Regions from separate parts of the Paenibacillus sp. FSL H8-0079 genome, predicted to be linked through region 1. Evidence: riboswitches for the same ligand, from Rfam matches in the RefSeq annotation. Region 1 holds a riboswitch; each other region holds the start of a gene.
The links. Region 1 has a riboswitch for cyclic di-AMP ahead of MHI06_RS00545 (C40 family peptidase). Riboswitches for the same ligand answer to the same signal wherever they lie in the genome.
Positions count from the first base shown of each region.

Region 2: linked by a shared signal. The riboswitch ahead of MHI06_RS10455 (C40 family peptidase) and the one ahead of MHI06_RS00545 (C40 family peptidase) in region 1 are both predicted to bind cyclic di-AMP.
Region 3: linked by a shared signal. The riboswitch ahead of MHI06_RS16930 (3D domain-containing protein) and the one ahead of MHI06_RS00545 (C40 family peptidase) in region 1 are both predicted to bind cyclic di-AMP.

Region 1 is NZ_CP150300.1:113,396-117,621, reverse strand. It holds gene MHI06_RS00555 (M1 family metallopeptidase) at 1-953, shown strand, start outside; gene MHI06_RS00550 (hypothetical protein) at 964-1,806, shown strand; cyclic di-AMP (ydaO/yuaA leader) riboswitch at 2,060-2,197, shown strand; gene MHI06_RS00545 (C40 family peptidase) at 2,216-2,671, shown strand; gene MHI06_RS00540 (GNAT family protein) at 3,027-3,521, shown strand; gene MHI06_RS00535 (cytochrome c) at 3,672-4,028, shown strand; gene rbsK (ribokinase) at 4,100-4,226, opposite strand, start outside.
Region 2 is NZ_CP150300.1:2,289,409-2,293,634, reverse strand. It holds gene MHI06_RS10470 (carbohydrate-binding protein) at 1-104, shown strand, start outside; tRNA gene MHI06_RS10465 (tRNA-Leu) at 188-271, opposite strand; gene pelA (pectate lyase) at 450-1,412, opposite strand; cyclic di-AMP (ydaO/yuaA leader) riboswitch at 1,832-1,963, shown strand; gene MHI06_RS10455 (C40 family peptidase) at 1,969-2,433, shown strand; gene MHI06_RS10450 (hypothetical protein) at 2,560-3,258, shown strand; gene MHI06_RS10445 (carboxymuconolactone decarboxylase family protein) at 3,332-3,661, opposite strand; gene MHI06_RS10440 (hypothetical protein) at 3,804-4,022, opposite strand; gene MHI06_RS10435 (hypothetical protein) at 4,142-4,226, opposite strand, start outside.
Region 3 is NZ_CP150300.1:3,811,969-3,816,194, forward strand. It holds gene MHI06_RS16915 (PspA/IM30 family protein) at 1-334, opposite strand, end outside; gene MHI06_RS16920 (hypothetical protein) at 447-788, opposite strand; gene MHI06_RS16925 (polysaccharide deacetylase family protein) at 943-1,734, shown strand; gene MHI06_RS16930 (3D domain-containing protein) at 1,840-2,472, opposite strand; cyclic di-AMP (ydaO/yuaA leader) riboswitch at 2,517-2,712, opposite strand; gene MHI06_RS16935 (amino acid ABC transporter ATP-binding protein) at 2,931-3,653, opposite strand; gene MHI06_RS16940 (ABC transporter substrate-binding protein/permease) at 3,640-4,226, opposite strand, start outside.

The DNA.
Region 1 (4,226 bases):
CCAATTATAGCAAATGGTTTGGTCCATATCCTTACGCCACTTTATCCATCGTTGTTCCACCCAAAACGGGGAACGGTGCCGGAGGCATGGAATATCCCACGCTAATCACAGCCTTTGGAGCCGATGATACCACGCCAGGTTATGACCTGGAACGAACCGTAGTCCACGAGATTGGACATCAATACTTCTACGGCATGGTTGCCAGCAACGAATTTGAGGAAGCTTGGCTAGATGAAGGATTCACCTCTTATGCAGAAGACAAACTGATGGAGCAGGAATACGGACTGATCCCGAACCTGCCGGTACAATCGGGACTGATTACGTCTCCTTCATCTTTAACACAAGAATCCTGGAAGTTCGATTCACAGAATGAGTATGCAGCCAATGTCTACACACGTGGCAAGCTTGTATTACTCGGTATTGAACATCAAGTTGGTGTGAAAAAGATGGAACGTATTCTCTCTACCTATGTGAAGAAGTACCGCTTCAAACATCCCACTTCGGCTGATTTTCAAAAAGTTGTGGAACAAGTGACCCGTACTTCCTGGTCTGATTATTTTAACCAATATGTCTATGGTAACGGAATGGCTGACTTTGCTGTAGAGAAGATCCGTGTTACACCCGTGCAGAAAGACGGCCAAACATGGTACGAGTCATCTGTGACGATCGCGAAAAAAGGCAGCGACTACAGCGCCGTTCCTGTTCGCATTGTTTTTGAAGACGGACATATCCTCACCAAGCAATGGGATGGCAAAGAAGATCGCATCACCTATAAATTAATTCACACATCTCCCGTGTCCTGGGCCATGACCGATCCCCTGTACACGATCGTGCTGGAGAACCGCCATATGAACAATTTCCTGAATGCCGGACTGGATGAGCGGGCGAAGTCCCGCTGGAGCATGAGTGTAACCAAACTAATAGAAGCCATATTCGGAAGTCTGTCATGGTGAGGTGGAAACGGTGAAAGCGAAAATACGTGAAGGCTGGTTTCTCGTCCGTCAGCATATGTTCATTGCAGCACTTTTATTTCTTTATCAACTTATATGGGGATATTTCCTCTATCGAATGATACAATCGGCTGTCGTCCCACTACTCCTGCGTTATCCGGATCCCGATGCCGGGGAGCTAAGTACGCTTTTGTTCAAAATGGAAAGCCAACTTAACCTGTCTACCCATCCGGAGGTTCATCGTTATCTGTGGATTCTGGGGGCCATGCTGCTGCTTCGCATGTTGATTAGCCCCCTCATTCAGGCAGGACTGCTCTATTCGCTTCAGCACTATAATAGTACAGAAGAGCGAATTCCATTCGTCCGCGGGATTAAAAATCTATGGAAACCGATGCTGCTGCTCCATACCATTCGTACATTATTGATGCTTTTGCCCGGCTACTGGCTCGTGCCGAAGCTGTATTCCATTCTAATGGATGGATTTCATTCCCTTCAATTACTCTTGCCAGGCATACCCTATGTTGCCGCCTGGATCGTATATGGCTGGATCATCCACCATACCCTGCTCTACATGCAGTTTGGTGTTTCCGCACCGGAAGGGGAAGGTGGCGCTCACGGCACACTCAAAGCGCTCTGGATTACAATGCGCCATCTCATCACCGTGATCGGCATTGCACTGCTGCTGGGGGGAGCTCACCTGCTTGTCTTCGGGGCATTCACTTCAGCCTCATGGTTACTAACAGGACTCACCGGACTTATACTACAACAGACGTATCCACTTGCCAGATGTCTATTGAGCCTATGGAAAATATGCGCCCATTTCCGATTATGGCAGTCCAAAACATCCAAAGGTTAGAGCAGATAGTTTAAAAATTGTTACCATCACATGTTAAACTTATGGCCTAATATGTACTTATAAATAGGCAAACCTCAACCTTTCCCCGTCAAAGGTCGAGGTTTTTTTGCTAATTTTGTTGTTAAACGTTGCCAAACCGGTACTCCTCTGTTACAATAATCGCAGTGAGTTTTTAGTAACAACTTTGTAATCTTTACATTCATATTTGTAACTACTTAAAATTAAATCGTCATTTCTTGATTTCGCAGGTGCATAACTAGCATAGCCAAATTCCTGGCACCTGGGAAGCGGGGGAACCAGTTATGGGTGAATTGATCTTGCTACAGAGGGATCATAGGGGACCTTCAACCGAATCCTTAAGCTAACCTCGCAGGCGTTGGAAGGGGTATATCTCTTGTTCAAGAAGAAAATAACCGCAGCTGTACTTAGCCTCACATTCGCATTATCGCTTGGTGCAGGCAGCGCATTCGCAGATTCAAAGATGGACAAAGTAATTGATTCAGCAATGGGAACTACATACAAAAGTGGGGGAACAACGCTTAACGGCTTTGACTGCTCCGGATTTACACGGTATGTATTCGACAAGTTGGGTATTGATTTGGCACGCCAATCCAGTTCCCAATTCGACATGGGTGATTCCGTATCCCGCATGGAGATGAGAGCTGGCGATCTGGTATTCTTCAATACAACAGGTAAAGGCGTATCTCATGTAGGAATCTTTGTAGGGGATGGAAAGTTCGCACACTCCTCTTCTTCCAAAGGTGTTACGATCAGTGCATTGAGTGAAAACTATTGGGCCAATCGTTATGTTGGCGCTAAACGGATTATGAGCACGGACGCATATGAATCACTGGCCCTTGACTAGGGACAAGCTGAGCAACATGATGCTGTAACCATTAACCATACTGGAACGAAGCAAGAAGCATAACAGAACCGCCGGATACATTCTCCGCAGGAATGTATCCGGCGGTTTTTTTGTGCTTCATTCCCTGTTTACGTTGCAAGTTACACATGAGGTATATCCTGCGACATCAACAGGTTCATTTTGCGTTCGCTCGTCCGTGCCCTTATGATGTTTTTACCCATCCCGTTATAATATAAACGGAATTACCGGAACTTTTGTTTCATTTTTTTCCTGGAAAGGGAGACTTGCTAAATGAACGGCTCTTTTGTAGAGTGGACAGAGAGTTTGGTAATGACTGAGAGGAGCGTGCAGATGTATGAATGAAGCCCCTGTAACGTTTCACGTTGTACCCATGCAAGAAGAACATGCGGAGCTTATCTGCAGTTGGCAGTATGACCCGCCTTACAATATCTATAGCTGGCTACCCTGGGAGCAGATGAAAGCACTGGAAGTTGAATTTGGGGATGCGCAGCTGCGGCAGGAACAATATGCGATTGTTCTTGATCAGCATGATCGCATCTGCGGATTTGCTCAATACTTCCCACTTCAGGGAGTAACCCGGATTGGCCTCGGCATGCATCCAGAGCTGTGTGGTCAGGGTCAAGGGAAAGCTTTTGTCACCGCCATTGTGCAGGAAGCCATTCGCCGGAACCGGACGAATGAGATTGATCTTGAAGTGCTCACCTGGAATGCCCGTGCCATTCAAGTCTATCTGAAGAATGGATTTGTCACTCAGGATACATACGAACGACAGACACCAAGCGGCTTAATGCCCTTTCACTGCATGGTCTATGAAGGGCATCGCGATTAGAATCCATTGCAAAACAACCCAATCTGCCCCTTGTTATGTGATTAGTTCAAAAAATTACCACAAAATGCTATGATGTCACTACAGGTTCCGTTATAATGATATGGATAGTTTCAGGTTAGATGATCTTTCATTCTGGAGGGGACATAAGGGATGCACAAATGGATCATGAGCGGGGTATTTTTTGCAGCATGCGCTTTAGCTATTGTTTTAATGTTTACGCTTCCAGGGAAAGAGGAAGTGGCTGAAGAAGCCAAACCAACCATGCCAGAAGTAGCACTGGATGCCGGACAGGCTGAAGCACTGGTCAAAGCCAATTGTATTTCCTGTCACGGAGATCAGCTTCAGGGTGGCGTAGGGCCTGCTCTGGCGAACATCGGTAGCCAGGATGATCTGGAGAAGATCTATTCCACGATTGTCAAAGGTAAAGGTGGCATGCCTGCCTTCAAAGGCAGGCTGCAGGATGAAGAGATTGCAAATATCGCTATGTGGTTGGCAGAGAAGAAATAATCTTTGCACACGCACAACAAAGAGGCCCTTAATCCCCTGTTGGGAGAATAAGAGCCTCTTTGTTGTATCATTTATTGGGCTTCTGACGCGTGCTCCGCCAGAAAGGCCTCGACTTCACGTGCGGACGGCATCCCGGACTGGGCGCCGAGCTTCGTCACGGATAACGCGGCCGCACCCATGGCGAAGCCTACGGCCGCG
Region 2 (4,226 bases), 2.2 Mb from region 1:
AAACAATTCAAGTACCCATGAACTCGGGAACCAATACCATTAAAGTAGTCACGACCGGTACTGAAGGTCCGAATATCGATAGTATCCAGGTGTCCGCTCAGTAACTCATTTGACGATACAAGTTGTTTATGTACAAAACAAAAAGGTTCCTCGAAGGCGTTAGCCTAACGAGGAACCTTTTTTTCGATGCGGTCGAGAGGACTCGAACCTCCACGGGGGTTAGCCCACACGGACCTGAACCGTGCGCGTCTGCCAATTCCGCCACGACCGCATAATATGTATCTCCGTGATATGTATCTCGGCGACAAGAAATAATATATCATGTGCAATCTATCGTGTCAACACTGAAAGTAATAACAATAAAGCCCGAACCAGACGTCCTTGTCTGGTTCGGGCTTTACTTATCGTTACTAGGGATTAACTCTATGAAACCTGAGGCTTATTACGAATTACAGCTTGGAAGGCCAGTTGCCATACCATGCATAACCGCCTCTTCTTTCTTTATCAATATCACTTAATTTGTATCTAACTACCCCGTCACGACCAATAAAGATCGGTTTATCCGTTCCCACTTCATAGAAGCGAGCCCAGATCGGTGCAGCTTTGGAATCAGCGATAATTTTGCTGTCTCCGTTTGCTCTTTCATACTTGTAGCCTGTAATTTTCACTTTGTTAAACCAAGCCTCAGCTGCTTTAATGGATGCTGTAATTTTAGCGTTAGCAGGTCTGGTTTTGAGGAATTTAACAATCGTTACACTCTCTCCAGCCGTCAACGAGGGTACTTCATAGATTCTTGCGCTTGCCGGTTTAAGGGAACTGGAATCATGTTGTTGTCCCCATACTGTCAGCTTACCGCCTGCAACGACCTGTGTATTCAGAATCGCATCCACACCTTTGGCAACTGAATTTTTACTACGGTTAGCAAGTGTGCTGTCGATAAACGAGAAGTCACCTTTGCGTGTTGCTACTTCATCCAGCATGATCATTACATTAATCATCGCATCATCATTGTAAGTGATGTGTTTGTGATATCCCGAGCTTTGGTAGACTTGTGGCCATCCGCCGTTTGAATACTGCATGTTGATCAAAAAGTTAATTCCTTTGATTGCAGCTGTGGAATAACGCGGATCATTGGTCTTTTTGAATTCCTTCGCCAATCTTCTAATTTCTGAGTATGTAGCCTTGTTGTCAATGGTGGACTTCGCCCATTCTCCACTTGTTTGTTTATAGTCTTTTCTCCAACCTCCATCTGGCCGCTGGTTCTTCAGAATATCAGAAATACTTGCTGTCGTACCTGTTGCATCAGCAGCTGACACCGTTGTTACAGGAAGAACCACCATTCCAACTGCTGAGAAGACCATCGTGCATGCCAGAATAAAAGTAACTATTTTTTTTGCTTTCAAAGATAACACTCTCCTATGTTTGTTTTTATAAATCTCCCACTTCTACCTTACTTATGATACTAGTCCCTTAACCTCCTTTATTTGAATTTATAACACAATAAAATCAATTTTCACCCAATATGTGGATCGGATAAGAAGATAATATGCAAAAAATCGATTTTTGTCAATATATGCAACTTAATGAATATAATCTCTTAAATTGAACATTACGGAATAGTTCTTTTAACTCATGACAAACCTATTTATTTGTCCAAAATCGTCTTAAGCGAATCAATAATGACGTTTTTGTCATGAATGATACCCAAACTTGATCCCTGCTTTCATATAAAAACCGTAATTCCGCTAACATTGAGGTATTACGAAGGGGTTTAAATGGGTTTGACAATTACGCATTTATGCAATATAGTTTCAAATAGTTACAAAAACTTAATTATTCATTGCCGAGTTTCATGTTTGAAAACGGGGGAACCATTTTGGGTGAATTATTCTTATACATAGGAAATATAGGGAACCTTCTACCGAACCCTTAGCTAACTCCGTAGGCATCGAAGGGAGAACATTGATTTTGAAAAAACTGATTATCTCCATTTTTGGAGCAGCTGTACTATTTACATCCGGGGCTACAAGCACAGAGGCAAGCAGTATCAACTCCGTAGTGAACAACATGACAGGTATACCTTACAAGTGGGGTGGCACGACTGTAGCCGGCTTCGACTGTTCCGGGTTTATGAGATATCTTTTCAACAAATACAGCATTGAATTGCCACGTACTTCGCAGCAGCAAGCCAAAGCAGGTACTCCGGTATCCAAAAGTAACATTCGCACAGGTGATCTGGTGTTCTTCAATACGATGGGCAAAGGCATTTCACATACAGGTGTATATATTGGCGGCGGACAATTCGCACATGCCTCCAGTAGTAAAGGCGTAAGCATTACTAAGTTATCGAATCCATACTTCAATGATCGCTACGTGACAGCACGTCGGGTAACTGGACAATTTATGTACGATAAAATGTTGGGTAAAATGTAATTCATACACTAAAAGGCATCGGTTTATAACCTGATGCCTTTTTTGTTTAACCATTTTTTGTCTTCAACTGCTTTCTTAAACAATGTAAAATATTTTAGGGAAATAAAACGGAGATGAGGAGAACAATTGAAAAAGATCATGTTAATTTTAACCTTCTTTATGCTAGTACTAGCAAGTTTAGGATGTAGTAGTGAAACAGTTAAAGATTTCAGAGAAGTTTCTTGGGGGAGTAAAATAAACAAGGTCATTTCATCTGAAGAAAAAAACGGAAACACAAACTATGAAGAAAAAGTACATAATGATCATGAAAAAAGTATTAATTATTCCGATGTGGTGGTTCTGGGTAAGACAGTAGACGCAGAATACACCTTTACTAATTTATTGGATAATGAAGGAATATCAGAAAAAATAGAAGATAACAACAAATTGCGCGAGGAACTTGATAACGTAAATACGACAGATGCAAGAAAAGACGAGATACGAAAGACATTGGATGAGCAATTAGAGGACATGATGAAACAAGCATATGAATATCCTTTGGACGATTACTTACTGATTGAAGCAAGTTACGATTTTGGCACTTTAACTAATCCGGAGTCTGATGAAATTTTGGAAGAGCTTACGAACAAATATGGTAAACCAGAGCTCGAAAGCTATAATAACGCTTTTATTTATATTTGGACCAGTGACCGATCCACCATTGAATATCGGACTAAATCATCATTAATAAATTATAAGGCACGCTATTCTGTAATGGAAATATTTGCGGACGTGGACAAATACAATAAAACACTTAACAGTAAAACAAGTAAAGATGAACTTTAAATAAAACATGGTCATACTCCTGTAACTAACAGGGTATGACCATGTTTTATTTTTCACATTATTTCCTTAAGACTTACTGCAACGCCTTCTGCACTCGCAACGCGCCCTGAGACAGGGCATGTCCGCCTCCAACAGCTCCAGCGACGGCAACGGTCTCCATGATTTCCTGATCTGTAGCGCCCTTAGCACGGGCTTCTTCTACATGGTAGAAGGTACATACCTCATTGTTGGCGAACAATCCAATGCCGAGTGCAATCAGCTGTTTTGTCTTCGCATCAATCACGCCAGGCTGAAAACATTCTCCAGTAAACTCATGATACGAATTTACCACTCCTGGCAGCACATCGCTTAATGCTCCAATCTGATCCTTGTAGGCATGAACTTTATCATTCATCAATGTCATGGCTTGTAGCACACCCTCTCGGCTATAGTTACAGATTATCCTCACTGTACCTATCTTCTCTCCCGAGTGAGCCAATTATGCCAAGAAATCATGGTAATTCCAAACAATTAAACGTTCATGGTTCTGCCGTGACTATAAGTGGTTACTCACTAAGTGCACTCTGGCGCGGCTCGCTGAACAACTGATATCGGTAACTGCGATCCAGCTTGACGACACGTCGATTCTGCCGCCGGATAAGTACCTGCTCGCCATCCCAGGCAACCACAATCCCGGTCACATCGTTCGATTCCAGCTCGTCCCGTACTACTCTTACTTTCTCACCTGACAGACGCAGGGCGTCCAATTCTGTATCACTAATCATGTTCATGGCTCCTATATTCCAAATTTATTTACAAAAAGAGACCTAAATGAAATGTCATTTAGGTCTCACGTGACTGTATTGGACTGTCATGTCATTCGAAATTATGTCCCGACTGAGAGTTACCGCTGCGCGTGCTCTTTGCTGTCGTTCTTCTCGAACCAAAAATCAAGCACTTTGGCGGACATCACACGTTCTTCAAGGTAC
Region 3 (4,226 bases), 3.0 Mb from region 1:
TGTTCTGATCATAGCTGGTTTTGTACTCAGCCATCTTCTCTTCAGCAACCTTTTTCTCTTCTAAAGCACGTCGAGCCAGATCCAAATTCTGAGCACGAGCCGCCGTATGCGCCTGCTCTTCACGTTTCTTCACCAGAGCTTCCTGCTCTTCGAATAGCTGCTTGAATTTCTTCTCAATGGCAATCTGTGCGGCTACTGCTTTCTCCGCATCTTCCAGATCCTCTTGCATATCACGGATATATTGGTCCGTCATCTTGATTGGATCTTCCGCCTTGTCAATAATGGCATTGATATTAGACATTGTTAAATCACGCAATCGTTTGAAAATGGACATTATGTTATTCCTCCTAGTCGATATTACATCGTATATAAACATACATACGTAACAATCTACAACTCGTTTCAATTTTAGCAAATAAAATCAAAACTTGCGATTGCTCTTCATGTTAGGAAGATCCTTTATCCTTGTTCAGATGATCCTCCATTAGCCTCTCTGCAGTCTGCACGATTTCGTCGATCTGCATCCGTGTAATGGAATCAAAATGGATACCCATGATCACCGTAACGGTTACTTTCAGCTGAAGGGCAGCCTTTCGGGCAAGCCGCTCACACAGCTCTTGTTCCTTGTGACCCGGAATATGTACCGTCGTCCCGCTTACGCGCTCATGATCCACGTAGAACGTGGCTACAGCGCCAATATGCGCCTTTCCTCCGGTAACGAGAAAAACCTTATCATCTCCTGCCTCAATCACTTGTAAACGTATCGATTTCAAATCATATGTACTCATAACCATCCACCTATCCTTCTCTATATGTTATATATGGAGGAATTATGGCTTTAACAAGATAAATCCGCAATGAAAATTCTCACACTACGCATATTTTATGGACACCTCGGACATACCAAGGAGAACATCATTTTTGGAAAAGGAGGCCGTTATTATGCGCGTACGCCTCATTATGCTGATGGTTATCGTTATTTTTTTCGGAGGATACCATGCTCCAGCTTCATCGCGGGATGCTTCAAGCCCGCCAAGTGAATCAGTATCAGTTTCAGATTCCGCGGAAGAAGAACAACTGACATTGGGACAATTACGTCAAAAATATGCGGATACGTTCAAAACGAATGGTCCTTCAACGAAGCAGGTTGCCCTGACTTTTGATGACGTGCCCGATCCACGATTTACTCCACAGGTATTAGATGTATTGAAGAAATATAAAGTCAGAGCTACATTCTTTATCGTTGGTAGTCGTGCTGAGAAACATCCGGATCTGGTGAAACGTATAGTTAAGGAAGGGCATATTGTTGGCAATCACAGCTACAATCATCCGGAATTCAGTAAGCTGTCGATGAATGCCTTTCGCAAACAAATTTTACATACTGGGGATATCATTCATCACCTAGCAGGATATACGCCCAAGATGATCCGGCCACCTTACGGAGATATTAATGAAGAACAGCTGCAATGGGCTGCCAGACAACACTATAGCATTGTGAACTGGAACGTTGACTCACTGGACTGGAAAGGCCTCTCCAAGGAAGAGGTGAAGGATAACATCCTATCTGCCGTAAAACCCGGTTCCATCGTTCTGCAACATGCCGGGGGCGGTGTGGGTTCGAACTTGAATGGCACGATTGAGGCTTTACCTGAAATTATTGAGGAACTGCGTAATCGGGGGTATGAACTGGTCACCTTGGACGAGATGTTGGGGTTGCCAAAAGCCAAGGATTAGGATGTCCATGTAGGAAATGATGACGATGTTAAAAGGGTGCCTGTTCAATCGCAAGTAGCGACTGGCAGACACCCTGTTTGATTTCGGTTAGATGTAATTAATTTTCTACTTCAGAATATACAGCTCGATATCCTGGAAACCAAATGTGCTTACGGACTGCTTGCTACCAGGGATAAAGATATCAATCCGGTGACCCTTGATTGCACCACCAATATCACGTGCTGTCGCTACAAAAGCCTGCTTTGGCAATCCCGGATGGCTGTGACCGGTTACCAGTACTTTGGTTCCAAGTGGAATCACACTGGGATCAACCGCAATCGTACCCAATTCAAGATCATTCCCGAAGTAATCCACAGCACCCCATCCCCCATTTTCGGACGGATCTGCAGAGTATGCCGTTGCTTTCACGTTCACTGCTTTACTGTAATCGAACGTTTTTCCCCAGGCTTGAACAACTTTGTTATCTGCGTTAACGTCCAAGCTTGCTGTAGTCACAGTCTTCGCTTGGGTCTTGCTCTCCGTAGCCGCGGCAGCTGCTACATTGTTCGCCTTACCGGGAATCGTAATTTTCAAACCACCATAAATGTTGTAAGGCGAAATGTCGTTGTTTGCTTTAACCAACGTGTTGAGTGCTACTCCATACTGTTTCGATAAGGTGTAGAAGGTATCCCCTTCTTTGGCCACATGAACTGAATCTGCGTGAGCCGGAACGGCTTGAATGAGCATTACTGTTGTCATTAATGCTACTGCTGTTTTGGCTATACGTTTCTTGTTAATCATGGTCTTCCTCCCTCATTATGCCTGCGAAGTTAGTTGTCGGATTCGGATGAGGAGCCACCCTATAGGTTCTTCGTTACATTTGAAACATTATGTACCCCTAATTCACCCCAAGCAGTGTGCCTTAGATCTTCCCCCTGCACGGTCTGCATCGTTACATCCCCCGCACTCCCTGTCCGGAAGTTTCGGCAGAGTTCAATATATCACAATTTTGTAACCTGAACTTGTAGTAATTCTTACCAAATGGTTTTCAGCATGTCATCAACTGTAAGAATACTGGATAATTCAGAATAGTTTGACGAACCGATTTCTTTATATTTGGTAACAGAAAAGTTACTTTTCGAATCCTTAAGTGATTATTTCGCATAAAAAAATAGCGTCACCGACTCGAAGTCAGTAACGCTATTTGATCAGTTCTTTTAGAGTACTTTCGCAAGAAAATCACGTGTACGTGAATTTTTCGGTGCTCCAAACACCTCATCTGGTGTTCCCTCTTCTACAATAACCCCGCCATCCATGAACAGGATCCGGTCTCCCACTTCACGTGCAAAACCCATCTCGTGCGTCACAATGACCATGGTCATCCCGCCTTCTGCAAGACGTTTCATGACATCCAGCACTTCACCGACCATCTCGGGGTCCAGTGCTGAAGTAGGCTCGTCAAACAGCATCACATGCGGTTGCATGGCCAACGCTCTTGCAATGGCGATCCGCTGCTTCTGTCCACCGGACAGCTGATTTGGGAATGTATCTTTTTTATCGTACAAGCCTACCGTGTTAAGCAGATCAGCAGCAATTTTCTCCGCTTCCTGCGTGGATTGCTTCTTCACTTTAATTGGAGCAATCGTGATGTTTTGCTGAACCGTTTTGTGTGGGAACAGGTTGAAATGCTGGAACACCATGCCCATTTTTTCACGAGTCGCATTGATGTTGTGCTTCGGATCGGTGATTGATACGCCTTCAAAATCAATCTCTCCCGAGGTAGGCTGTTCCAACAAGTTCAGACAACGCAAGAATGTACTTTTACCTGAGCCGGAAGGACCGATAACCACGACAACCTCACCTTTGCCAATCGTCACGTTAATGCCCTTAAGTACATCGTTATTACCATAAGATTTGTGTAATTGTCTAACGTCTATCACTTGCACTCAACTTCCTTTCCAGTCGTCCCAGCAGCTTGGACAAAATGAACGTCATTACAAAGTAGATGGCTGCTGCAATTAGAAACGGACTCAACCCTTGGAACGTAATGTTCTTGACCACGCTAGCCTGATACATAATATCCACCATACCGATAACGGAGATAATGGAGGATTCTTTGATAATAGTCACGAATTCATTACCGATCGCTGGTAATACAGCTTTGAAGGCTTGCGGCAATATAATGTAACGCATTGCTGCCCCTCTGCCCATTCCGAGGGAACGCGCTGCCTCCAACTGACCACGATCCACACCTTGGATACCTGCACGGAAAATCTCAGCCAGATAGGCACCACTATTAATGGAAAGTGTGAGAATACCCGCTTGAAGAGCAGAGAAATTAATTCCAAACGTCAAGGAAATACCATAGTAGATAATCATCAGCTGTACCAGCATCGGTGTACCACGGATAACTTCAACATAAGCCGTACCGATCCAGCGCAAGATTGCAGCGTCATGCAAACGGAACAAACAGATGATCAATCCGATGATAACCCCAAATATTACACCAAGTG